2 regions of the Sporosarcina sp. P37 genome follow, and region 2 is predicted to be linked to the other one. Evidence: a T-box and tRNA genes for the amino acid it is inferred to sense, from the RefSeq annotation. Region 2 holds a T-box; the other holds one or more tRNA genes.
What was found. The T-box of region 2 lies ahead of thrS (threonine--tRNA ligase). A T-box ahead of a tRNA ligase gene usually reads a tRNA of that ligase, here a tRNA-Thr.
Positions count from the first base shown of each region.

Region 1: it has a tRNA-Thr gene. The T-box ahead of thrS (threonine--tRNA ligase) is inferred to sense a tRNA for this amino acid. The anticodon was not compared.

Region 1 is NZ_CP015349.1:1,963,174-1,969,785, forward strand. It holds rRNA gene SporoP37_RS10135 (23S ribosomal RNA) at 1-2,859, shown strand, start outside; rRNA gene rrf (5S ribosomal RNA) at 3,006-3,121, shown strand; tRNA gene SporoP37_RS10145 (tRNA-Val) at 3,210-3,285, shown strand; tRNA gene SporoP37_RS10150 (tRNA-Thr) at 3,302-3,377, shown strand; tRNA gene SporoP37_RS10155 (tRNA-Lys) at 3,386-3,461, shown strand; tRNA gene SporoP37_RS10160 (tRNA-Leu) at 3,480-3,561, shown strand; tRNA gene SporoP37_RS10165 (tRNA-Gly) at 3,569-3,640, shown strand; tRNA gene SporoP37_RS10170 (tRNA-Leu) at 3,651-3,739, shown strand; tRNA gene SporoP37_RS10175 (tRNA-Arg) at 3,752-3,828, shown strand; tRNA gene SporoP37_RS10180 (tRNA-Pro) at 3,857-3,933, shown strand; tRNA gene SporoP37_RS10185 (tRNA-Ala) at 3,940-4,015, shown strand; rRNA gene SporoP37_RS10190 (16S ribosomal RNA) at 4,288-5,840, shown strand; rRNA gene SporoP37_RS10195 (23S ribosomal RNA) at 6,101-6,612, shown strand, end outside.
Region 2 is NZ_CP015349.1:519,163-525,774, forward strand. It holds gene SporoP37_RS02820 (sigma-w pathway protein ysdB) at 66-446, shown strand; gene SporoP37_RS02825 (DUF1294 domain-containing protein) at 496-786, opposite strand; gene rplT (50S ribosomal protein L20) at 865-1,224, opposite strand; gene rpmI (50S ribosomal protein L35) at 1,267-1,467, opposite strand; gene infC (translation initiation factor IF-3) at 1,494-2,000, opposite strand; gene thrS (threonine--tRNA ligase) at 2,464-4,398, opposite strand; T-box leader at 4,445-4,670, opposite strand; gene dnaI (primosomal protein DnaI) at 4,772-5,713, opposite strand; gene SporoP37_RS02855 (replication initiation and membrane attachment family protein) at 5,715-6,612, opposite strand, start outside.

The DNA.
Region 1 (6,612 bases), 1.4 Mb from region 2:
ATATGCTTCGGGGAGCTGTAAGTAAGCTTTGATCCGAAGATTTCCGAATGGGGAAACCCACTGTCCGTAATGGGACAGTACGTGTATGTGAATACATAGCATACTCGTGGCACACCCGGAGAACTGAAACATCTAAGTACCCGGAGGAAGAGAAAGAAACATCGATTCCCTTAGTAGCGGCGAGCGAAACGGGAAGAGCCCAAACCAAGAAGCTTGCTTCTTGGGGTTGTAGGACATTCTATACGGAGTTACAAAGGAATGCATTAGACGAAGCGACCTGGAAAGGTCCGCCGCAGCGGGTAAAAGCCCCGTAGTCGAAAGTACATTCTCTCCAGAGTGGATCCTGAGTACGGCGGAACACGTGAAATTCCGTCGGAATCCGGGAGGACCATCTCCCAAGGCTAAATACTCCCTAGTGACCGATAGTGAACCAGTACCGTGAGGGAAAGGTGAAAAGCACCCCGGAAGGGGAGTGAAATAGAACCTGAAACCGTGCGCTTACAAATTGTCAGAGCCCGTTAATGGGTGATGGCGTGCCTTTTGTAGAATGAACCGGCGAGTTACGATTTCATGCAAGGTTAAGCTGAGAAAGCGGAGCCGCAGCGAAAGCGAGTCTGAATAGGGCGAATGAGTATGGGGTCGTAGACCCGAAACCAGGTGATCTACCCATGTCCAGGGTGAAGGTCAGGTAACACTGACTGGAGGCCCGAACCCACGTATGTTGAAAAATGCGGGGATGAGGTGTGGGTAGCGGTGAAATTCCAATCGAACCTGGAGATAGCTGGTTCTCTCCGAAATAGCTTTAGGGCTAGCCTCAAACGAAAGAATCTCGGAGGTAGAGCACTGTTTGGACGAGGGGCCCATCCCGGGTTACCGAATTCAGACAAACTCCGAATGCCGATGATTTATGTTTGGGAGTCAGACAGTGGGTGATAAGATCCATTGTCGAGAGGGAAACAGCCCAGACCACCAGTTAAGGTCCCCAAGTATCTGTTAAGTGGAAAAGGATGTGGCGTTGCCCAGACAACCAGGATGTTGGCTTAGAAGCAGCCATCATTTAAAGAGTGCGTAATAGCTCACTGGTCGAGTGGCGCTGCGCCGAAAATGTACCGGGGCTAAACAGATCACCGAAGCTGTGGATTGACCGTAAGGTCAATGGTAGGAGAGCGTTCCAAGGGCGTTGAAGCTGGACCGGAAGGACTGGTGGAGCGCTTGGAAGTGAGAATGCCGGTATGAGTAGCGAAAGAAGGGTGAGAATCCCTTCCACCGAATGCCCAAGGTTTCCTGAGGAAGGCTCGTCCGCTCAGGGTTAGTCAGGACCTAAGTCGAGGCCGATAGGCGTAGACGATGGACAACAGGTTGATATTCCTGTACCACCTCCCCGCCGTTTGAGTAATGGGGGGACGCAGTAGGATAGGGTGAGCACACAGTTGGTTGTGTGTCTAAGCAGTGAGGTGGAGAACGAGGCAAATCCCGTTCTCATATAACACTAGGCTGTGATGGCAAGGAGATTGATCTCCGGAGTCCCTGATTTCACACTGCCAAGAAAAGCCTCTAGCGAGGCGGGAGGTGCCTGTACCGCAAACCGACACAGGTAGGCGAGGAGAGAATCCTAAGGTGATCGAGAGAACTCTCGTTAAGGAACTCGGCAAAATGACCCCGTAACTTCGGGAGAAGGGGTGCTCTGGTAGGGTGAATAGCCCGAGAGAGCCGCAGTGAATAGGCCCAGGCGACTGTTTAGCAAAAACACAGGTCTCTGCAAAATCGTAAGATGACGTATAGGGGCTGACGCCTGCCCGGTGCTGGAAGGTTAAGAGGAGGGGTTAGCGCAAGCGAAGCTCTGAATTGAAGCCCCAGTAAACGGCGGCCGTAACTATAACGGTCCTAAGGTAGCGAAATTCCTTGTCGGGTAAGTTCCGACCCGCACGAAAGGCGTAACGATCTGGGCACTGTCTCAACGAGAGACTCGGTGAAATTATAATATGCGTGAAGATGCGCATTACCCGCGACAGGACGGAAAGACCCCGTGGAGCTTTACTGTAGCCTGATATTGAATTCCGGTGCAGCCTGTACAGGATAGGTAGGAGCCTTGGATTCCGGAGCGCCAGCTTCGGAGGAGGCATTGGTGGGATACTACCCTGGCTGTATTGGACTTCTAACCCTTGCCCGTGATCCGGGCAGGAGACAGTGTCAGGTGGGCAGTTTGACTGGGGCGGTCGCCTCCTAAAGAGTAACGGAGGCGCTCAAAGGTTCCCTCAGAATGGTTGGACATCATTCGCAGAGTGCAAAGGCATAAGGGAGCTTGACTGCGAGACCTACAAGTCGAGCAGGGTCGAAAGACGGACTTAGTGATCCGGTGGTTCCGCATGGAAGGGCCATCGCTCAACGGATAAAAGCTACCCCGGGGATAACAGGCTTATCTCCCCCAAGAGTCCACATCGACGGGGAGGTTTGGCACCTCGATGTCGGCTCGTCGCATCCTGGGGCTGTAGTCGGTCCCAAGGGTTGGGCTGTTCGCCCATTAAAGCGGCACGCGAGCTGGGTTCAGAACGTCGTGAGACAGTTCGGTCCCTATCCGTCGCGGGCGCAGGAAATTTGAGGAGAGCTGTCCTTAGTACGAGAGGACCGGGATGGACATACCGCTGGTGTACCAGTTGTCTTGCCAAAGGCATCGCTGGGTAGCTATGTATGGACGGGATAAATGCTGAAAGCATCTAAGCATGAAGCCCCCTTCAAGATGAGATTTCCCATTACGCAAGTAAGTAAGATCCCTCAAAGATGATGAGGTGGATAGGTCTGGGGTGGAAGTACGGCGACGTATGGAGCTGACAGATACTAATCGATCGAGGACTTAACCTATTATAAAAAGAAGTTACTTGAATGACCCAATGTCTTTTATTCAGTTTTGAGTGAACAAGCTTTACTCAAAAAAATATTAAAAATAATGCTTGCATTAATTTTAATAAGTGTTATAATAGTAAATGTCCTGAAAAAAGGACTCGCAGTCTGGTGACGATGGCGAAGAGGTCACACCCGTTCCCATACCGAACACGGAAGTTAAGCTCTTCAGCGCTGATGGTAGTTGGGGGTTTCCCCCTGTGAGAGTAAGACGTCGCCAGGCAATTTTTTTCTTAAGATCTTCAATGATAATGTCATACATAATCAAGCGATCAATAGGAATGAAAAATAAAAAAGCAGTATTATACCCAGGAGGATTAGCTCAGCTGGGAGAGCACCTGCCTTACAAGCAGGGGGTCGGCGGTTCGAGCCCGTCATCCTCCACCATATATATTCTACACCTGCCGGTGTAGCTCAACTGGTAGAGCAACTGACTTGTAATCAGTAGGTTGAGGGTTCAAGTCCTTTCGCCGGCACCACTTAGTACGAGCCGTTAGCTCAGTTGGTAGAGCATCTGACTTTTAATCAGAGGGTCACAGGTTCGAATCCTGTACGGCTCACCATTTTTACAGTATCATATTGCGGGTGTGGTGGAACTGGCAGACACGCTAGACTTAGGATCTAGTGCCTTCGGGCGTGGGGGTTCGACTCCCTTCACCCGCACTTTTACGCGGAAGTAGTTCAGTGGTAGAATACGACCTTGCCAAGGTCGGGGTCGCGGGTTCGAATCCCGTCTTCCGCTTTTCACTCTTGCCGGGGTGGCGGAACTGGCAGACGCACAGGACTTAAAATCCTGCGGTAGGTGACTACCGTACCGGTTCGATTCCGGTTCTCGGCACCAAATTTATAATATGCGCCCGTAGCTCAATTGGATAGAGCGTCTGACTACGGATCAGAAGGTTGTGGGTTCGACTCCTGCCGGGCGCGCCATAATTTAAATAATCTCATTATATACAGTCGGGAAGTAGCTCAGCTTGGTAGAGCACTTGGTTTGGGACCAAGGGGTCGCAGGTTCGAATCCTGTCTTCCCGACCACTTAATGGGGCCTTAGCTCAGCTGGGAGAGCGCCTGCCTTGCACGCAGGAGGTCAACGGTTCGATCCCGTTAGGCTCCACCATTAATTATATTTGAACTTCATGAACCTTGAAAACTGAACAGCAAAACGTTAACGAAATACAGTTTATGCATCTAACGATGACATAAACAAAATGAGTATCTTAATTGATGCCAGCAAATGAAACTCGAGCTAATCGATTTTTCATTCTACTGACTGACAAGGTGTAGTGAAGTGCTAGGAGATGAAGGAGAGAAGGAGGGAGCGTACTCAGGTACGTGACCGACTGATCGACTGAAATCGACGACGCAATTCGCTGCAGATTGTCTGTCAGTCTTATGGAGAGTTTGATCCTGGCTCAGGACGAACGCTGGCGGCATGCCTAATACATGCAAGTCGAGCGAACTGTTGGAAGCTTGCTTCCAACAGTTAGCGGCGGACGGGTGAGTAACACGTGGGCAACCTGCCCTTCAGATGGGGATAACTCCGGGAAACCGGGGCTAATACCGAATAATCCATTTCTTCGCATGAAGAGATGTTGAAAGACGGCGTTTCGCTGTCACTGAAGGATGGGCCCGCGGCGCATTAGCTAGTTGGTGGGGTAACGGCCTACCAAGGCAACGATGCGTAGCCGACCTGAGAGGGTGATCGGCCACACTGGGACTGAGACACGGCCCAGACTCCTACGGGAGGCAGCAGTAGGGAATCTTCCACAATGGACGAAAGTCTGATGGAGCAATGCCGCGTGAGTGAAGAAGGTTTTCGGATCGTAAAGCTCTGTTGTAAGGGAAGAACAAGTACAGGAGTAACTGCCTGTACCTTGACGGTACCTTACCAGAAAGCCACGGCTAACTACGTGCCAGCAGCCGCGGTAATACGTAGGTGGCAAGCGTTGTCCGGAATTATTGGGCGTAAAGCGCGCGCAGGCGGTCCTTTAAGTCTGATGTGAAAGCCCACGGCTCAACCGTGGAGGGTCATTGGAAACTGGAGGACTTGAGTACAGAAGAGGAAAGCGGAATTCCACGTGTAGCGGTGAAATGCGTAGAGATGTGGAGGAACACCAGTGGCGAAGGCGGCTTTCTGGTCTGTAACTGACGCTGAGGCGCGAAAGCGTGGGGAGCAAACAGGATTAGATACCCTGGTAGTCCACGCCGTAAACGATGAGTGCTAAGTGTTAGGGGGTTTCCGCCCCTTAGTGCTGCAGCTAACGCATTAAGCACTCCGCCTGGGGAGTACGGCCGCAAGGCTGAAACTCAAAGGAATTGACGGGGACCCGCACAAGCGGTGGAGCATGTGGTTTAATTCGAAGCAACGCGAAGAACCTTACCAGGTCTTGACATCCCACTGACCGGCATGGAGACATGCCTTTCCCTTCGGGGACAGTGGTGACAGGTGGTGCATGGTTGTCGTCAGCTCGTGTCGTGAGATGTTGGGTTAAGTCCCGCAACGAGCGCAACCCTTAATCTTAGTTGCCATCATTCAGTTGGGCACTCTAAGGTGACTGCCGGTGACAAACCGGAGGAAGGTGGGGATGACGTCAAATCATCATGCCCCTTATGACCTGGGCTACACACGTGCTACAATGGACGATACAGAGGGCTGCAAACCCGCGAGGGGGAGCCAATCCCACAAAATCGTTCCCAGTTCGGATTGCAGGCTGCAACTCGCCTGCATGAAGCCGGAATCGCTAGTAATCGTGGATCAGCATGCCACGGTGAATACGTTCCCGGGTCTTGTACACACCGCCCGTCACACCACGAGAGTTTGTAACACCCGAAGTCGGTGGGGTAACCCTTACGGGAGCCAGCCGCCGAAGGTGGGACAGATGATTGGGGTGAAGTCGTAACAAGGTAGCCGTATCGGAAGGTGCGGCTGGATCACCTCCTTTCTAAGGATTATGTTCTCTTGTCTGAAATATGACAGAAACATTCGGAAGATGAATCTCCGATTCATCACGTTAACGTTTTGCGTTCAGTTTTGAAGGCTCATTTTTTGAGTGTTCAAAGCTTTTTTCTTGTTCATTGAAAACTGGATAAAACGACATTGAAAGTAATCAAGTAATCAACCGAATTGCATAGTCATATGCAGTTCAAGCAATCTTTTTAACCTTCTGATTCCTATCGCTAGGATGACGTTGGACCTTTTATAGGTTAAGTTAGAAAGGGCGCACGGCGGATGCCTTGGCACTAGGAGCCGATGAAGGACGGCACTAACACCGATATGCTTCGGGGAGCTGTAAGTAAGCTTTGATCCGAAGATTTCCGAATGGGGAAACCCACTGTCCGTAATGGGACAGTACGTGTATGTGAATACATAGCATACTCGTGGCACACCCGGAGAACTGAAACATCTAAGTACCCGGAGGAAGAGAAAGAAACATCGATTCCCTTAGTAGCGGCGAGCGAAACGGGAAGAGCCCAAACCAAGAAGCTTGCTTCTTGGGGTTGTAGGACACTCTATACGGAGTTACAAAGGAATGCATTAGACGAAGCGACCTGGAAAGGTCCGCCGCAGCGGGTAAAAGCCCTGTAGTCGAAAGTGCATTCTCTCCAGAGTGGATCCTGAGTACGGCGGAACACGTGAAATTCCGTCGGAATCCGGGAGGACCATCTCCCAAGGCTAAATACTCCCTAGTGACCGATAGTGAACCAGTACCGTGA
Region 2 (6,612 bases):
AGTGAAACTTAACAGACTGCTCATCCGTATAGTACTGTACTATACCATTAGCAGGAGCTGATTTCATGGTTTTATTAATTCGCGTATTTATTCTGGCACTTGTCATTTACTTATTTTATGCGGGAATCCGCTATTTGACAGATGCTAAACGTAAGTTAGATGAAGCGTATGAAAAAGGACAGTATTATTTTTATGATGACAATAAAAATATCCGGAAAAACTTTTTCATCACGTATAAAGGCGCGATGTTTGAAGGCGAGAAATATCTGGGTACTACGAAAGATTCATTCGATGTAGTTTCCATTTTCATTTGGGTAAAAAATGAGTCGAAACTGCAAGGTATGACTAAAGAAGACTTTCATTTTCTCGAAACAGAAGTTCAAACGTATTATCCGCATGCTGAAATCAACTGGAAGAATCCGATCGAACAATTAATGAAATCTTGACTTTTACGGAAATAGCCCAGCCGCTATTTCCGTTTTTTACTCGAATTCCTCAGAATAAGCCGGCAGACGGCAACTTCACGCCATAGACTGCAAGCACGATGACAATGTCCGTCATAGCGAGAAGTAAAAATCCGATGCGAAAATGGGTTTTTCTCGTTTTATGATGAAAAACCTGCATACCGAAATAGGCTCCCACTCCCCCGCCGAGTAAAGCAAGCAGCCAAAGATTTCGTTCGGGTATCCGCTGGTTTTTCTTGCGCGCCTGCCGTTTATCATATCCCATAGCGGCAAATGCCCAGACGGACAGAACCGCCATGTAGATCAATAGAGTTTGCGCCATTGCAGCCATTCCTCCATACGAAAAAATCCACCTTCATTTCCATATAAGAATGAAAACGAAAGCGGATTTTGGTTCATCTTATTTTGCTACAGATTTCTTTGCAGTTTCTGCAAGCTGTGCAAATGCTTGTGCATCTGTCACTGCAAGATCTGCAAGCATTTTACGGTTAACATCGATGCCAGCTACTTTCAAGCCGTGCATTAATGTGCTGTATGAAAGACCATTCATACGAGCAGCCGCGTTGATGCGTGTAATCCATAGTTTACGGAAATCCCGTTTTTTCTGACGACGGTCACGGTATGCATAGTTATAAGATTTCATTACCTGTTGGTTAGCTACCTTATAAAGTCTATGTTTTGAACCAAAATAACCTTTTGCTAATTTCAATACTTTTTTATGACGCTTGCGCGTTACTGTTCCACCTTTTACGCGTGGCATAGTGCATTACCTCCTGCTTATCCTGTAAGTGTGTGTTCGGTATTACTTCATGTTTGTTAGCATTTCACGAATACGCTTGTAATCGCCTGAAGAAACTAGTGAAGACTTGCGTAAGTGACGCTTAGCCTTTGTAGATTTGTTTGCAAAAAGGTGACTTGTGTAAGCACGGCCACGCTTTAGTTTACCAGTTCCAGTTCTTTTGAAACGTTTCGCGGAACCGCGGTGAGTTTTCATTTTTGGCATGTTCTGTTCCTCCTAAATTGTTCGTGTTACTGTTTTTCGGCAAGCGGTGCAAGTATTAAGAACATGCTCCGGCCTTCCATTTTTGGTTTAACTTCAACAGTTGCTACTTCTTTGCAGGCTTCTGCGAAACGATCCAGCACTCGTTGGCCAATTTCTTTGTGCGTAATTGCACGGCCGCGGAAACGAATCGAAGCTTTTACCTTATCCCCATTTTCGAGGAATTTGATTCCGTTACGAAGTTTCGTTTGGAAATCATGCTCATCAATGGTCGGGCTGAGCCGAACTTCTTTGACATTGATGACTTTTTGATTTTTACGTACTTCACGCTCTTTCTTTTGCTGTTCGAACTTGAACTTTCCATAGTCCATAACACGAGCTACTGGGGGCTTCGCTTGTGGAGCAACAAGAACAAGGTCCAGGTTCACTCGAGCAGCAATTTCTAAAGCTTCATTACGTGATTTGATACCAAGCTGTTCGCCGTTGTGATCAATTAACCGCAACTCACGTGCCCGGATACCGTCATTTACGTACATGTCTTTGCTAATAGTAATCCACCTCCGAATATTGTCTCGTGAATACACGTTTTGGGTACGCCGGAAATGCCGGCTTCAGGTCCCACAGGTCCATCCATTTTACGAAATAAAAAAAGTAGACAAATAGTATTTGTCTACCCGCGTAAGTAACCTATGCCTGCTATGCATAGAGATTCACTTATGTGCTAACCTGGCAACAACTTCATTGCGTCGATCAGGTGAGAAGCGGGTAGCCTCTTCTTATACCACAAACTGTATTCATTTAACCTTATTAATATTATCATGTATTGCATGGTGTGTCAACAGCATAACATTTCCTGCTGTTGGATGCACTGGTACTGTCTGAATTTCTTCAACTTTGTAAGTATAGCGCATAGTGAACTATATTGCAACTGTTAATTTCATTTTCACGCGAAAAACTTATGGGAACCTGCTTCGGGCTACCGAAGCAGGTTCCTGTCTGTCAGTCCTTCTTTACGTCTTCTTTGATCATTTCAATGAACGCGTCAAATGACATGCTGACGGATTTTTGTTCACCGTATTTGCGCACATTGACTTCGCCCGCTTCCATTTCACGGTCTCCAAGAACTAGCATGTATGGAACTTTCTGCACTTGTGCTTCACGGATTTTATAACCGATCTTCTCTTCGCGGCTGTCCACATCGACACGGAATCCTGCTTGCGTCAGCTTTTCTCTGATATCATCTGCGTAGTCAAAGTGAACTTCCGGAGAAACCGGGATAACTTCCACTTGAATCGGCGCCAGCCATGTCGGGAATGCGCCTTTGTATTCTTCGATCAGGAAGGCAACGAAACGTTCCATCGTTGACACGACACCTCTGTGAATAACAACCGGGCGATGCTGCTTGCCGTCTTCACCGATATACGTGAGATCAAAACGCTCCGGCAATAAGAAGTCCAGCTGAGCAGTAGAGAGAGTTTCTTCCATACCGATGGCTGTCTTTACCTGCACGTCCAGTTTTGGACCGTAGAATGCTGCTTCGCCTTCTTCTTCTGTATACGGAAGCTCCAGCTCATCCATCGCTTCTTTCAGCATCTTTTGTGCACGTTCCCACATTTCATCGTCATCAAAATATTTAGTTGTATCTTCCGGATCACGATAAGACAGACGGAACGTATAATCCTTGATGTTGAAATCTTTATATACTTCAATAATCAAATTAACTACACGTTTAAATTCTTCTTTAATCTGATCAGGACGCACGAAAATATGTGCATCATTCAATGTCATTCCGCGCACGCGCTGCAGACCTGAAAGCGCTCCGGACATTTCATACCGGTGCATAGTGCCAAGTTCAGCTATTCGAAGCGGCAAGTTTCGATAAGAATGAATGCCATTTTTATATATCATCATATGATGCGGACAGTTCATAGGACGCAACACCAGATCTTCATTGTCCATGCTCATCGCAGGGAACATGCCGTCCTGATAGTGATCCCAGTGACCTGAAGTTTTGTACAGTTCCACACTTCCAAGTACCGGTGTATAAACGTGCTGATAGCCCAGTCTTTCTTCTTTATCAACGATGTAGCGCTCGACTACGCGGCGGATTGTCGCGCCTTTAGGAAGCCAAAGCGGTAAACCTTGCCCGACTTTTTGCGAGTTCGTGAATAGATTCAGTTCTTTCCCGATTTTACGGTGGTCACGCTCTTTTGCTTCCTGCAACAGACGCAAATGTTCTTTTAGTTCGTCTTTTTTGAAGAACGCTGTTCCGTAGATTCGCTGAAGCATTTTGTTGTCGGAATTACCTCTCCAGTATGCGCCTGCAATACTCAGTAATTTGAACTCTTTCAGCTTCCCTGTAGACGGCACGTGAATTCCGCGGCATAGGTCGAAGAATTCGCCTTGTTCGTAAATTGATACTTGCTCGCCTTCAGGAATTGCTTCAAGAAGTTCCAATTTATATTCATCATCGATTTCCTCGAAACGCTTTTTGGCTTCTTCACGGGAAACATCGTGACGGATGATCGGCAGATTTTCACCGATGATACGCTTCATTTCTTTTTCCAGTTCAGGCAAATCTTCCGCAGTAATAGGTGTAGGCGAATCGATATCGTAGTAAAATCCGTTTTCGATGACCGGACCAATACCGAGTTTCGCATCAGGGAATTTGCGTTTAACGGCTTGTGCCAGAAGGTGAGCCGTACTGTGGCGCAAGATTTCCAATGCTTCATCTGATGTTGGAGTGATAATGCTGATGTCCCCATCTTCATGAATGGGTGTTGTTAAATCAATCAGCCGATCTCCGATTTTCCCTGCCAGTGCGCTCTTACGCAGCCCGGGGCTGATGGAGCCTGCAATCTCTTCCGTTGTTACGCCATTCTCAAATTCTTTTACTGCTCCATCCGGAAATGTTAAATGAATGTTTTCTGCCATTTGTATGACTCCCTTTCTTTTTTTGAACGCAAAAAAGCCTCATCCCTAAAGGGACGAGGCTTGAGCTCGTGGTTCCACCCTTCTTCCTTCTATTCGCATAGGCGAAAAGACGAAGCTTTCGATCGGCTAACGGGCCGTTACCGTCATCAGCTACTCTATTCACTGATGCTGCTCGGAGGTGGTAAATTTATGTTCTGCCTGCAAGGGTTTCAGCCTGGCCCCTGCTCTCTGGAAGGTGATCAATAAATTATTGTCCTCTTCGATGCATTTTGACAATTTATTTAAGTTGAACTGAGTAATAGTATAGAAAAGTCTCAGTGAAATTGCAAGTGTATTTTCTTATTTTTCAACAATCGGATCAAACTTCAGCTTTTCAATCCCGCCAATTTTCTCCTTCCAGTCTGAAAGGTTTGCTGACCATACGGATTCTTTCCATTATGCGGGCAGCCTTAATCGGCTCTTTTTCGCCGCGCTGGCTTGTAGTGAGATGATATTCCAGTTCATCATAATCAAAGTTGGAAGTAAAGAAGACCGGCAGTTTTTCTGCCATACGATACTGCAGTATCGTGCCAAGCACTTCATCACGCGTCCATGTTGACATCGTTTCTGCCCCAATATCATCGAGCATGAGCACAGGAGCGCGTTTTACAAACTCCACTTTTTCGTCCAGCGTCTGGTTTTGTATGGATTGTTTCATTTCACGTAAAAACTCCGGCACATAAACAACTACTGTCTGAATCCGTCTCGTCGCCAATTCATTCGCTAACGCACCTAAAATAAAGGATTTTCCAATGCCAAAGTTTCCGAACAAATAGAAGCCGCGATCCGGCACTTCTCCTGTTGAATCGATATGATTCAGGAAGTCTTTCGCTGCGCGTATGACGATGACACGGCTATTTTCTGACGTGAAATTGACGTCCGCCAACCGCGCCTCCATTACCTCTTTTGGCATATACATGCTGCTGACCATTTTAGAGACATTGCGCCGTTCGTCTTCCAGCTGCTTCGTTGGACAGACGACGTAGTCAAGGTCAATCAGGCGCTGTGAGATCACCAATTTAGGTTCAAAGCCTTTCATGACGTTAATGCAGCCTGCAAGATTTGGACAGCGTTCACATGCATGGGATGCTGTTGTGAATTCATACAGCTTCCCGAGGCTTCGGTCCACGACTTCTGTATTCACTTCATCCGCATGCTTACCGATAAATTGTTGGACAGCCGGATCTTCCAACACTTCATTTCGAAGCTCCTCATATTTTTTTGTTAATGAAGGGGCATTGACTACCCGTTTCATCGCGTCACCAATTCGTTCCATATTATTTCACCTCTGATTCTTGAATCCCCAACTCTTTCAATAATTTCTTACGCTCTTCTTCCACATTGAAATCAGCAGGTTGTTCATATGTTTTCTTTTTATTGTCACGCTTGGAAAACCATTCAGGAACTTTTTCCTCACGGGTTGTTTTTCGTTTTGCAGGTGCTGGCTTTTTCCCTTCTTTAAGCCACTTCATATATTGATCATGCTCTTTTCTCGAAAGTTCAAGGGCTGTTTTCGCATCTTTTACTTGTTTATTTGCCCAGTGAGAAGCAATTCTCTCCACAAAACTGTTGGTGATTTTCCCGTCATTGCGAATCATCACATATTGGAGCAGCACATTTACTACGCCTACCGGGAATTTATGCAAGTTGATCAATCGTTCGGCAAGCTGAACGTCTACAAGGAAAGGCTCTTTGCCGCTGACTTTCCGCAGCATATCTTTAGGCGGTGTATGTTCTAAATAATACAGCAGTTCTTCATCACGGCTCATATGTTCTTTTGGCTCTTCCGCCGGTGCAGCATTAGTGAAAACAGTCTGCAGCTTAGGCGGTTCTGTCGAAGTATTCATTTTGTAAAAATCCAATGCTGCCTTCCGAACTCTTTCTTCGGTCAGCTGATGGTTCTCATCTATAGAAAGCATAATGACTTTTTGCATATCCAGCGCGCTTAATGAATACAGGAAAGCCAGCATAGCAATCATTTCCCGAGAAATACTCCGCAACGAAGCTTTCGGAATCATTTGATCTGAAAGACCGCTGTAAAATAACTCAAAGTTAAATTCCGATTGATAAAATGGAATGCCGGGCGGCTCTGTTTTCCCTTGAAACTGCATTCCGGCGGTCATTTCCATCGCCTGATCCCCTCTTGCCGGCTGAAATACATCCAAAAATGTACGT